DNA from 2 places in the Enterococcus sp. LJL99 genome. Region 2 is predicted to be linked to the other one. Evidence: riboswitches for the same ligand, from Rfam matches in the RefSeq annotation. Region 2 holds a riboswitch; the other holds the start of a gene.
What was found. A riboswitch is a leader RNA that binds a small molecule or an ion and turns the genes downstream of it on or off. The one in region 2 is predicted to bind magnesium.
Positions count from the first base shown of each region.

Region 1 (5,786 bases), on a different contig from region 2:
GTTGTTTTGTTTTTGAATTATAGTGAGCCACCATTAACGCATCTGAGCGCCCTTGGTCTCCATCATCGTAGCGAGCATCATTCCCCACAATCATTACCGTGATTTCGTGATCTTGCTTTTGTTCATCACCAGTGAAATTGGTGTTTGTTGACGGTGTTTTTAAGCTTTCTGCTTTTTGCTTTCCTTCATAAAATGAATAGACCGCATAGCTCCCTACGGCTGAAAGGATAAGCAAAATTAAGAGAATAACACAAATTAGTATTTTAACTGATTTTTTCATAATAACTTCCTTCTCGATTATTGATTTACAATCATTCAGGTATGTTTGTAAATCTTTCTACTTTTTTAGAAATATAACATCTATTTTTTGCTTTATTTTTTTAAAATCGCTTTTTTGACTATTTTAATATAACGAGTTTATAATTTTAAGTCAAATAATAGCAGTTGTTACTTATTTATTACTATACCTTATTAATAAACAAAGAAATCGGCGTTCCACTTGAATTTGTTACCATTTTCTACAACTAGCAGCGCAAAAAACTATTTCATACATAGAAAAAAACAAGAACAATTTAATTATTTCTTTAGATTTTTATTTCTTTTAGGAAGTGCTGGATTTCAAAAAAGAGCCTCAAACAAAACTAAAAATTAGTCTTGCTCAAAACTCTACATCCGAAAAAAGAGCGTGCGTTCAAGTTGGACAACTAAGCTCAACTAACTTCTTTCTTCTATTGCCTTAAAGGGAATCTTGTTTTGAATTATACATGGAAAGCACTAAGCCTATCGCAATAAAATTCGTTAAATAGGCTGTTCCTCCCTGACTTAAAAACGGTAAAGGAATTCCTGTTAATGGTAATAGACCAATGTTAGAGCCAATATTTTCAATAATATGAAATAGAAAATACATAATAATCCCTGTCGTGATATAGGCATAAAATTCTCTTTTAGAATTTAAGGTACTGATTAACATTTGATAAATCAGGTAGAAGAATAACAGTAACAATAAACAAGCACCTAAAAATCCAAAGGCTTCTGCAATCACGGTAAAAACCATATCTGATTCACGAACGGGTACATAAACCTGTAAATTGTTGATTCCTTTACCCGTCATTTCGCCAGATCCAATCGCAATTAATCCACGCGCCTGTTGATAGGAAATGGAATCTGCATACTCAAAAGGATTGAGCCAAGCATGGATTCGATTAAATTGATACGGTTGGAAATGAAGCATAGTCAAAAACTTTTGCCCAGCTTCTGTTAACACTAATAAAATCGTTGTAATTCCTAAAGAAGCTAAAACTGTTCCACTCACAGCTAAAATTTTCCAAGAACAACCTGAAACAAGTACCATACCAATAAAAATCGAGATAAACACCAAACTGGTCCCAAAATCTTTTTGATAAGCCATTAAAGCAAAAATCGGTAAACTGTATAATGTCATTTCACCTAAAAGCCAAAAATCATCTTTTAAAGTGCCCGTTTTGGGTCGGTTATTTCTTTTAGTGATTACATAAGCTAACATCAAAATATACCCGATTTTCATAAACTCAGAAGGCTGAAACGAAATCGGACCTAAACGAATCCAACGCTTTGTACTTGTCGCTGTCGCCATAACTGGATCATAAAATTTAACTAATAGACTCATTAGAAACAACGACCCGCCATAAACAAAAGGTGTTAGTTTCCACAAGTATTCTATCGGTAAAAACATCATCACAAACATCGCAATAAAACCTAAAATCGTCCAATAAAGTTGTTTTCTCAAGAGAGGCATGACATTTGTGATACTTGGATCAGCATGAAACGCGCCATATTGAGCAAGAAATCCCACCAAAATCAACAAAAGAACAGGTAATAATAACCCATAGTTGATTGGCTCTCTATCTGTTGTTAATTTATTCATTCTGCAGGCCCCTTTCCTAAAATCCATGCATCTCTCATTTCTGTTGCTCGTGCATTCATCGCAAGACCTAACACAATACTGAGAATGATCATACTAGAACCGCCATAACTGATAAAAGGAAAGGTCACACCTGTCATCGGAATATATCCAAGCAAACTGCCCACATTCACGGCTACCTGTAATAATAAGATGGTTCCACAACCAACGTAAAGAAACATATGATAAAGTACTTTCGATTTCACTGCTAGTTGATACATTCGTGCAACTAAAAAGAAGACCAATAACAATAAAATAAGACAGACTACTAACCCTAGTTCCTCAATACAAATAGCAAAAATGAAATCCGTATCCGCAGCTGGTAAATAGCCTTTTTTTTGAATACTATTTCCTAGTCCTAAACCCCAAAAACCACCATTATGCATCGCATAGTAAGCATTAGAAGTTTGAAATCCTAAGCCATTTGGATCCGCAAAAGGATTTTGCATCACTTTAAAACGGCTGACTAAATAACTAAATTTATCCGGAAGCCAGCTAGTTGGTATAGATAAAATAATCCATGTAGCTAATTCTTTAATTGTTACAATCGCACCGAAAGTTAAAATTGTAAACCAAGGAGAAAGACCATTCGCTAAAAACATAATCACAACTAAAAATGCAACCATCGCTCCCCCTGCTACATTTGGCTGTAAGACAACTAAACCAATCAACAAAATCGAAACCCAAATTGGTTTCTTATACTCTTTAAACGAAAACGGCTTTTGTTTATCTTTTGTCGCAAAGTTAGCACTTAAGTAAAGCACCATCACTAATGGAATCAGCTCTGAAGGTTGGAAAGATAAAAAACCAATCCTAATCCAACGTTGTGCGCCACCAGAAGCCGTACCTAAAATCAAAACAAATAGTAAGAGGGTAATTGACACCCCTAGTGCAATTTTTAACAATTTCCTATTACGAAAAACCGCCAAATTCACATGAAATACAACAAACATCGCGACTAAACTAATCATAAAGGAAATTCCTTGTTTCATCGCTTTACTAGAAACACCTACATCATTAATCAATAGTTGATACGTACTAGAACTAAAGACCATCAAAATTCCGACTGTACATAAAATCAAATACGGAATCAACAATGACCAATCTAGAAATCTATATTTAGCTAATTTAGAATTTTTTTTCATTTATTTTCACCATTATTCAAAAGATCATACCTTGCTTGGACTGTCATTTGCCCATCAATCGCCAACATACTACTAAACAATGCTTTACCAAATATTTTACTATCTGTAATTACAGCCGTTCGACTTCCTACAAACGTGCTTCCTACTTCCGCTAATAGGCTTCGGCAAAAAGATTTTACTATATATTTACTCGTACTCATTTTTTCAACTATTTTTGCTAACTGAAAAAAAACTATCGCTTTTTGAATTATTTTTATTTTCATTTTCTTGCTAAATCATCCATTCATATTATTTTCTTGCCTCCAACAAAATAAAAAACCATCCCTAAGAATAGCTTCTATCTCAGCGAAGGTCAATGGATGAAAGTTAAGGAAAAACAGCTTGTGAGTAAACGTTGAAAACCAAATAACTATCTCCAAAAATCTTATTCAGATTTAAGATAGTCTTGCATTATTTTCAAAAATGGTTGCTGTCAGATTATTTATATCATATATTTTCATAAAACAATCGATTTAAATAATCGGTCTCAAGCTACTCAACCTCTAAGTCTTAACTATAGATAAGAAAAAGTAGTTTTCCAAAAAACAAGTAAAATCAACTTTTTTGATTTTCCCGATTTTCAAAAGGAAAGTACTCTTGTCCCATCCTCTCATTCTCTTCGTGGAGTTTTAGCACTATGCAACGTAAAAAGTCTTGCTTTTAGCTACTTTGAGAAAAGCCTTAATTCGACAGTTCTTGTCCTACCCATGCCAGTCTTTCGACATTTCTGAGCAGTAGCCTTTGTTTGCATAGAAGCCTCACCTAACAAGTAATCGTGTTATTCTAAATATAGCTATTTTATAAATTGAAGTCAATTAGATTCAAAAAAAGATTCGTTTAAAAAAGAGGTTCATTCGCTTAAAGTTATCTGGCTCTTCAATTTCAAATCCTTGTCACAACAACCTTTATTAAGATTCTCATTAATAGAACGAGCGTTATACAGAATGATTTGATTATAAGCTAAATTTAACTCTTTCTTTAGTATTTATGCAATAGAGACAAGTTAAATAAAAAATAGCTTGCCTCTACCTCTCTATCAGTCTACTATATTCAGTTTTTAGTGTCCATCACATCTACTAAAAAGAAGCAGTTATTATGCTAAAGCATGACTAAAATCCTCAACTACGGTTAACTTATTCATCATTATTCATCACATCTTCAACTAAGAAGACTTTCTTCTTTCTACCTCGTTCAATCAATAGAAGCAACTGAATAAACGTAAACAATGCATTGCTTTGTTTCGGATACGCACAATAACGAGAAGCCCAATTAGTAACATATTGCTCTTTGGCTTTTCTTCTATCTTGAAATTCATAAATATGATACCCATAATTATAGAGAACATTAATCAATCGCTCTTCAAAAAAAGAATATTTTGTCTCACCAACATTCGCTAGTGGCGCAACACCCAAGTCAACCATTGGATAACCAAGCTGTTTAAACGTATCGATAAAATGTGTCAATAAAAAATCAGTAGTTTCGGCTGGTGCTTCATCACAATATCGTAGTAAATCATACGCAACTCTTTTTTCCGTTTGAATCTTCTTTTCAGTAATAAACCCAACAATTTCTCGTTGTTTATTGCGCATCAGACCAACAGCTGCTAAATCCAAATAGGTACGATCAAATCGACCTGAAATAAAATTTTTCTCTTTGTTTATACCCAGCCACTCATCCGAAACTCGTTTCAATTCTTCAAAAATCTCATCAGAAACAGGCTCTTGGTAAAGATGGAAAGTATAGCCTAAATTGGCTAACTGGCGCATGGTCATACTCTCTTTAGTTAGACGTGGTTGCGTAGAGTCTTTAAAGCAAATCGCGCCCTCTTCGCCTACTTTCATAAAATGATACCCTAAATCGTGCAATGTCATCACATATTCATCTGAAATTCGGTAAAATACCACTCGATATCCTAGTAAATCTGCTTGATTCATAAATGAAAACGTAGCTTGCGCCCATTTTTCAGAATCTCCAATCGGATTTCCTGCAACAAAACATTTATCTGCCTTGATTTGATAACCAAATAAAACCAGATCTTCATTCTGTTCTTGATAATAATAATATTCATAGTTCTCCAAATAAAGAAATTGGCTACTTTCATTCCCGCCAAATTTATGTAGAAGTTGCGTTAAACGATTTGTTTCAAGCGTTTCGCCTAAATGCTCTGTTGTATCTGCTAAATATTGATATAATGTAATCAAGCCAACCATCGAGATCCCTAAACCAACTAAACCAGAAAACCAAACATCATCTGAAGGAAATAGTAAAAAGGTTTGCGGCATTGGACCCGTTTTTTCAGGATGGGCACTGTAATATCCCGCTACCGCATAGATAATGAACAAACAGCCAAACAAAAGACTATCAATCACCAAAGCGCCCCATGAATAAACAAATTTTTCTCGATAAAATTCTTCTTTCGCTAGAAAAACTGCGAGTAAAATAATCAAGTAAACGATAATCAATTGCCAGGAAGTAGTTCGGGAAATCGTATTGACAATCCCAAAAATTAACAGACCAATCGTTGGCCAGTAAGCTTTTCGAACTTTCATAGAAATTCCGCGCGCTAATCCAAGTAGCAAAAAGCCAATTAGCATATTAAATGTCTGATCCAAAAAATCAAATGAAAAAGGTAATAGTACCTGGAACAGTCGGCTAACATTAGA
Region 1 covers NZ_JBTXLT010000005.1:105,384-111,169, reverse strand. The annotation lists gene ACYSNW_RS09290 (LCP family protein) at 1-280, opposite strand, end outside; gene ACYSNW_RS09285 (FtsW/RodA/SpoVE family cell cycle protein) at 737-1,903, opposite strand; gene ACYSNW_RS09280 (FtsW/RodA/SpoVE family cell cycle protein) at 1,900-3,084, opposite strand; gene ACYSNW_RS09275 (hypothetical protein) at 3,081-3,347, opposite strand; M-box (ykoK) riboswitch at 3,732-3,900, opposite strand; gene mprF (bifunctional lysylphosphatidylglycerol flippase/synthetase MprF) at 4,257-5,786, opposite strand, start outside.
Region 1: linked by a shared signal. The riboswitch ahead of ACYSNW_RS09275 (hypothetical protein) and the one ahead of ACYSNW_RS17815 (MgtC/SapB family protein) in region 2 are both predicted to bind magnesium.

Region 2 (5,786 bases):
TGTTAATTTCACGAAAATATTATATTTTTCAGTAATTGTTTTCAATTCAACATCATTCATTTTTGCAACTTCACTACCAGAAATCAGTTCTTCGTTTTCTAAACCAACTTGTTTACAAACTGATTTAGTAACTAATGCATTGTCGCCTGTTAATACTTTTACTGATACACCATGTGTTTTCAATGCTTCTAAAGCTGCTTTTGTTGTTTCTTTTGGAGGATCTAAGAATGCAAGATAACCAATTAATACCATTTCGCTTTCATCAGAAACAGAAAACTCGCCATCTACATTTGGGTTTGTTTTTTGAGAAACTGCGATAACACGTAGGCCATCTTCGTTCAATTCTTCGACAGTTTTCAAAATTGTTTTCTTTAAATCAGCTGTTAAAGGACTTACTTGCCCTTGATAATCAACATGGCTAGAAATTTCTAGCATTTCTTCTACGGCACCTTTAGTAATGATTTGCGTTTTACCTTCTTTATTTTGAATAACCACACTCATTCTACGGCGTTGAAAATCAAATGGAATTTCGTCAACTTTGATAAAGTCAGCAGGGTTAATATTCAATTCTTCCCCAGCTGCTTCAATAATTGCCACATCCATTAAGTTTTTCAACCCAGTTTGGTAATAACTATTGAAAAAGGCATGACGTAGTACGCGACTATCTTCTTTACCATCACAATCTAAATGATACTCTAAAATAATTTTATCTTGCGTTAATGTTCCTGTTTTATCGGTACATAAAACATCGATTGCACCAAAATTTTGAATTGCATTTAAGTTTTTGATAATTGTTCCTTTTTTAGCCATAGAAGATGCACCTTTTACAAGGTTTGTTGTAACAATCATTGGCAACATTTCTGGAGTCAATCCGACAGCAACTGACAATCCGAAAAGAAATGCTTCTAACCAATCACCTTTTGTAAAACCATTAATCAAAAATACTGTTGGTGCCATAACTAACATAAAACGAATCAATAACCAAGATGTTTTACTAATCCCAACTTCAAAACTTGTTTGAGGACTCTTATCAGAAACATCATGAGCAATGTGTCCAAATAATGTGTCATCTCCTACAGAAACAACTACACCGACAGCACTTCCGCTGACAACGTTACTTCCCATAAAAACAATATTTTCATAATCCGTTTCTGCATTATGGGTACCCACTTCATAATCTGCTTTTTTCTCAACAGGATAACTTTCACCTGTCATCGCCGCTTGAGATACAAACAAATCTTTTGTTTTTACAAGTCGTGTATCAGCTGGAATCATATCTCCTGCTGATAATTTAATGATATCACCACATGCAATTTCTTCTATTGGGATTTCGACGTCAGCTCCTCTACGAACAACTGTGGCAGTAACTTTTACCATGTTATGCAATTTTTCCGCCGCTTGACTTGAGCGAACAGATTGAATCAAAGTCATTGTTCCGCTTGTGAAAACCATCACTAAAATAATAATTACACCAATCAAATCACGATCTTCTGGAGCAGCAATAACATAATCCGTAATAAAAGATATAATTGCTAAAGTAATTAGTACAATTGTAAATGGTGTAATGTACGCTCTCAAAACTTCAACGATCCAAGGTGTTTTCTTCCCTTTTGAAATGACATTTTCACCAAACTGCTCTTTTGAAAGTTCTGCTTGTTGATTACTTAACCCTTTATGTGATGTTTTAAATGTTTTAAAAATATTATCGACAGAGTTTCTTGCAAAAAACTCGTAAGTTTTACCTTCTTCTTGTTTCATGTAAACTTTTTTTTCCATTTGTTTCGCCTTCTTTCCATAAATCTTTTCCCTAAAAAATAATTAATAGAGTACAGTATTTGACATCCGAATAATGATGACCTATAAACTTCATCTATCATTTGATGGGCTTATGAAAAGAATTTGTTTAGTTAAACGAGCAGTACTATCCCATATTTAGAAACAAATACATAATAATAGTTTGATCCTTTTTTGCTAAATTCATTCTTTTTGATAAGCCCTTTTTCTTCTGACTACTGTCATCCATTTGTTTCCATCCCCTTTAACTACGTTTTATACATGGATAATCGTTCGTGTTTTCACGCGTGTATTTTGTGTCAGTTCTTTTTCAAAACCTTTCAATAGAACCTTCCCATCATAATACGCTTGACCAAATTCTTGATAACCAGCACGTACATAAAATCCCCATGCTTGACTACGACCTAATAAAAATACTTTTTTAAAACGTGTGATTCGTACAACTTCTTCAGCAAATATCAACATTTTTTTACCCACACCTTCACCTTGGTATGCATCATTTACTGCAACCTGCTTGATTTGAGCGCTTTGTTGATCTACTTTTGAAATAATTAAGGTGCCAATTACTTGATCTTCATCCAATGCAACAACATGAATATCGTTTTTTTCTTCAATCGGAATTGTTTGAATCATTTCTTTCCCAGCAGTTGCTTTTAGTAATTTATTTCTTAAAGCAATACCTGCCCAATATTCTTCACTGTTCCATTTTACGATTTTTACCATCAATGTTTTACCATTTTGATTCCTCCGTTCTGTTTTAGTTTGCCATTTGATTTACTTCTAACACTTCGGATAATTGCGATAATTGCGTAATTACTTTGTTAACAGCTAAATGTCCATTTCTTGATCCTTCGATTTCCACAAAGAGTCTAACTTTGTTGCCAGCTAAATCAGTACATGAAAAGCGATGAAAACTCAGATAATAACAATCTAATAACTGAATAATTTCCGTTCTCAAGAGGACTTCATTACTGTTGCTTGTGATTACAGATAGAAAATAAGTTGCGTCACTTACTTCACCATCAGCCTTATTTTGCGAAATCTCATCTAATTTAAAGGAAAGAGTTCTTAATAAGACATTCACTAACGTGATAATCACTGCACAAACTAATCCTTCCACGATGAAATTGGCACCAATCAAACTGCCAATAGCTGCTGAACACCATAAGGTAGCCGCTGTGTTGATTCCTGTCACACTAAAGCCATCTCGAAGAATAACGCCACCAGCCAGAAAACCGATACCACTAACAACTTGAGCGGCAATCCTTGAAGGACTGCTGTCGGATTGAATAAACGTCGATAAAAGTACGAATAAACATGCTCCAAGTGTTACTAATGTCATTGTTCTCATACCAGCTAATTTTTTGCGCCATTGCCTTTCCATCCCGATGATGATTCCCGCAAAAATACTTGCCATTACATTAACTAAAAATAAAAATTCACCTACATCAAATCCCTTCTTGCACTAAAATTAAGAAAATAGCAATAAATCTTTCTAATGAGTTGCTTCATATTTTCCTGAGTCATACAATGCAAGAAATAAAACAATATTTTTAGTTCAATTTTCGCATTTGTCCGATTCTCCTCAAAGTTTGCTTAGAACATACAAAAAACCTTTCGCCAAATACTCAGCGAAAGGTCATAATCTACGATATACGCACACCAAAAAAGCTCAAATGATCTATTCGTTGAGTTTTGGCACTATACAACGTAAAAAGCAGAACTTTTAGCTACCTTATGAAAAGCCTTGTAATCGACAATCCCTGTTCTACCCATTGGCGTCTCTCGACATTTTTGGGCAGTAGCCTATGTTTGTATAGGAGCCTCACCTAACAAATCTATTTAATTTTCTTACATGAGTCACTATACCATCAAAATGACGTTCCTGCAACTCTTTTTTGTAACAAAAGAAATTTTTTTCAAAAAAATGAAAAATCGTCTGAAAAACAAATTACATTTACGTGTTTATTAATCGATTTTTTCTACTGATTTAATCGACATTCCAGGAATTTGCGGTGGAAGAGACATTGTCATAACAGGCATGCCGTTTAATGAAAATTGGACTTTATCTCCTTTTTTCAACTCTTTTTCAGTTAAGCCACTCGCTAATTGATCCTCTGATATATTTAATACAACACCGTCATTTTTCATTGTTTTTTCCATCTCATCTGGATCTTCTACTGCTTCAATATCATTTAAAACTATACGAATTGTTTTATCTTCTCCATCGTTTAGCTCTGCATCCGCTGTTAAGACGCCAGTAAAAATCGATGTTTCACCTTCGTTTACTTTGGCCTTTGTATCCTCTGTACTTGTACTAGATTCAAGTGTTATTTCTGACTGACTAGATTCCGAGTCTTTACTTTTCTTATCGTTCACACCACATGCTCCTATTAAAATAATCGTTGCTGCTAATGCTAAAGCCATTGGTACTTTTTTCATTAAGGTATCCTCCAATAGTTACTTTTTTTAGGACATGTCTGAAAATCAATCATAGGAAAAATACTTTGTTAACTCCCAAAACCAAACAAATGGCACAATCATTTCCAGATGCTCTCTAGCCAAAGTAAAAATATCTTCTGTTTCATTATTTACCTTCTAACAACATCTTACACTACTTTTCTAACTCAATATAAAATAACAATACACGAAGATTCTTAATAATAGGTTAATTTATCTTTAAAAATTAATTTAATTTTTCTTTTTCATCCGACTTAAAAAGGAATTGAGACGAAATATATAGCACTACTTCAATCAATTCCTTCTCTTAGTTCAACGATCTGTTCGTTCATTTAATCTCTTACTAAACATTTTCAGATCGTTGGACCATTTCGACGATCATTTCCACTCATCATAATTTCTTTTGATAAATAACGGATACGTTCCATAATCCTTCTTGCTTTAAGTGGCTCTTGTTCCCCTCTTTGAGTTACCGCTAAATGTTTTTCTAACTCTTTTAAATTTAAATTGGAAGAAAAGAACGTAGGTAACTGTTCTTGCATACGATACTGCAAAATAACACTTAAAACATCGTCTCGAATCCAAGAAGTCATAGATTCAGCTCCAAGATCATCAATCATCAAAATCGGTGATTTTTTTACTGCATCTAGTTTTTCACCAACCATGTCTTTTCCGATTGCTTGCTTCATTTCCACGGTAAATGTTGGAAAATGGACGATTGTCGTCACATACCCTCGTTCTGCCAAGCTGTTAGCTATCGCACCTAATAAAAATGATTTTCCTACCCCAAAAGTTCCTTGAAGATAAAGTCCCTTATGAAATTCTTTTGTATTCGCTGAATAGGCTTTAATAAATTTCATCGCCTCAGCTAACGCTTCTTCCCTACCATCAGAACTCAAATCAAAATTATTCAAACGAGCTTCGCGAACATCTTTCGGTATATCCATCGCACGCACTCGTTGGCGAATTTCTTCTTCTTTTTGTTTAGCGATCAATGCTTTTGTTGGTACATAGGTCACATCAATATAATGAAAGTTTAAAGCCAATCTGGGTTCATATCCAGGTGCAATCATTGTCGGATCATTTAATTGAAATTTCTTTTTTTCTTGCACATATTCGTACAATTTAGAATAACTTTTTTGAATATCTTCATCTGTCAAACGTGTTCTATTTTCCTTAATAAATAATTGGACATCAGGATCTTTCAAAACAACTTCGACCAGTTCATTATACCGTTCATTCATATCTCTTTTTTGAATAATTTTAGACATTTCTTTTCCAACATCTTCCATGTTACTCACCTTCTTCCTTCAAAAGTTCATTTAATTCTTTTCTTAATTGTGCTTGTCGTTCTTCTGACAGTTTCTTTTCTGCAGTTGGATTTTCCACCCAGTCTGGTAGGGTTTCTTGTCTGATTGGTCGTCTATTTGTCCCATAATTATTTCGATTTTGCTGCTTTTCTTTTCCTTTTCGAGCTAATTCTCTAACATGAGTAATTGCTTTTTCAGGTGAAAAAATCTCGCTTTGAGCCC
Region 2 covers NZ_JBTXLT010000021.1:21,737-27,522, reverse strand. The annotation lists gene mgtA (magnesium-translocating P-type ATPase) at 1-1,776, opposite strand, end outside; gene ACYSNW_RS17820 (GNAT family N-acetyltransferase) at 2,050-2,517, opposite strand; gene ACYSNW_RS17815 (MgtC/SapB family protein) at 2,552-3,211, opposite strand; M-box (ykoK) riboswitch at 3,468-3,638, opposite strand; gene ACYSNW_RS17810 (hypothetical protein) at 3,763-4,236, opposite strand; gene dnaI (primosomal protein DnaI) at 4,608-5,546, opposite strand; gene ACYSNW_RS17800 (replication initiation and membrane attachment family protein) at 5,548-5,786, opposite strand, start outside.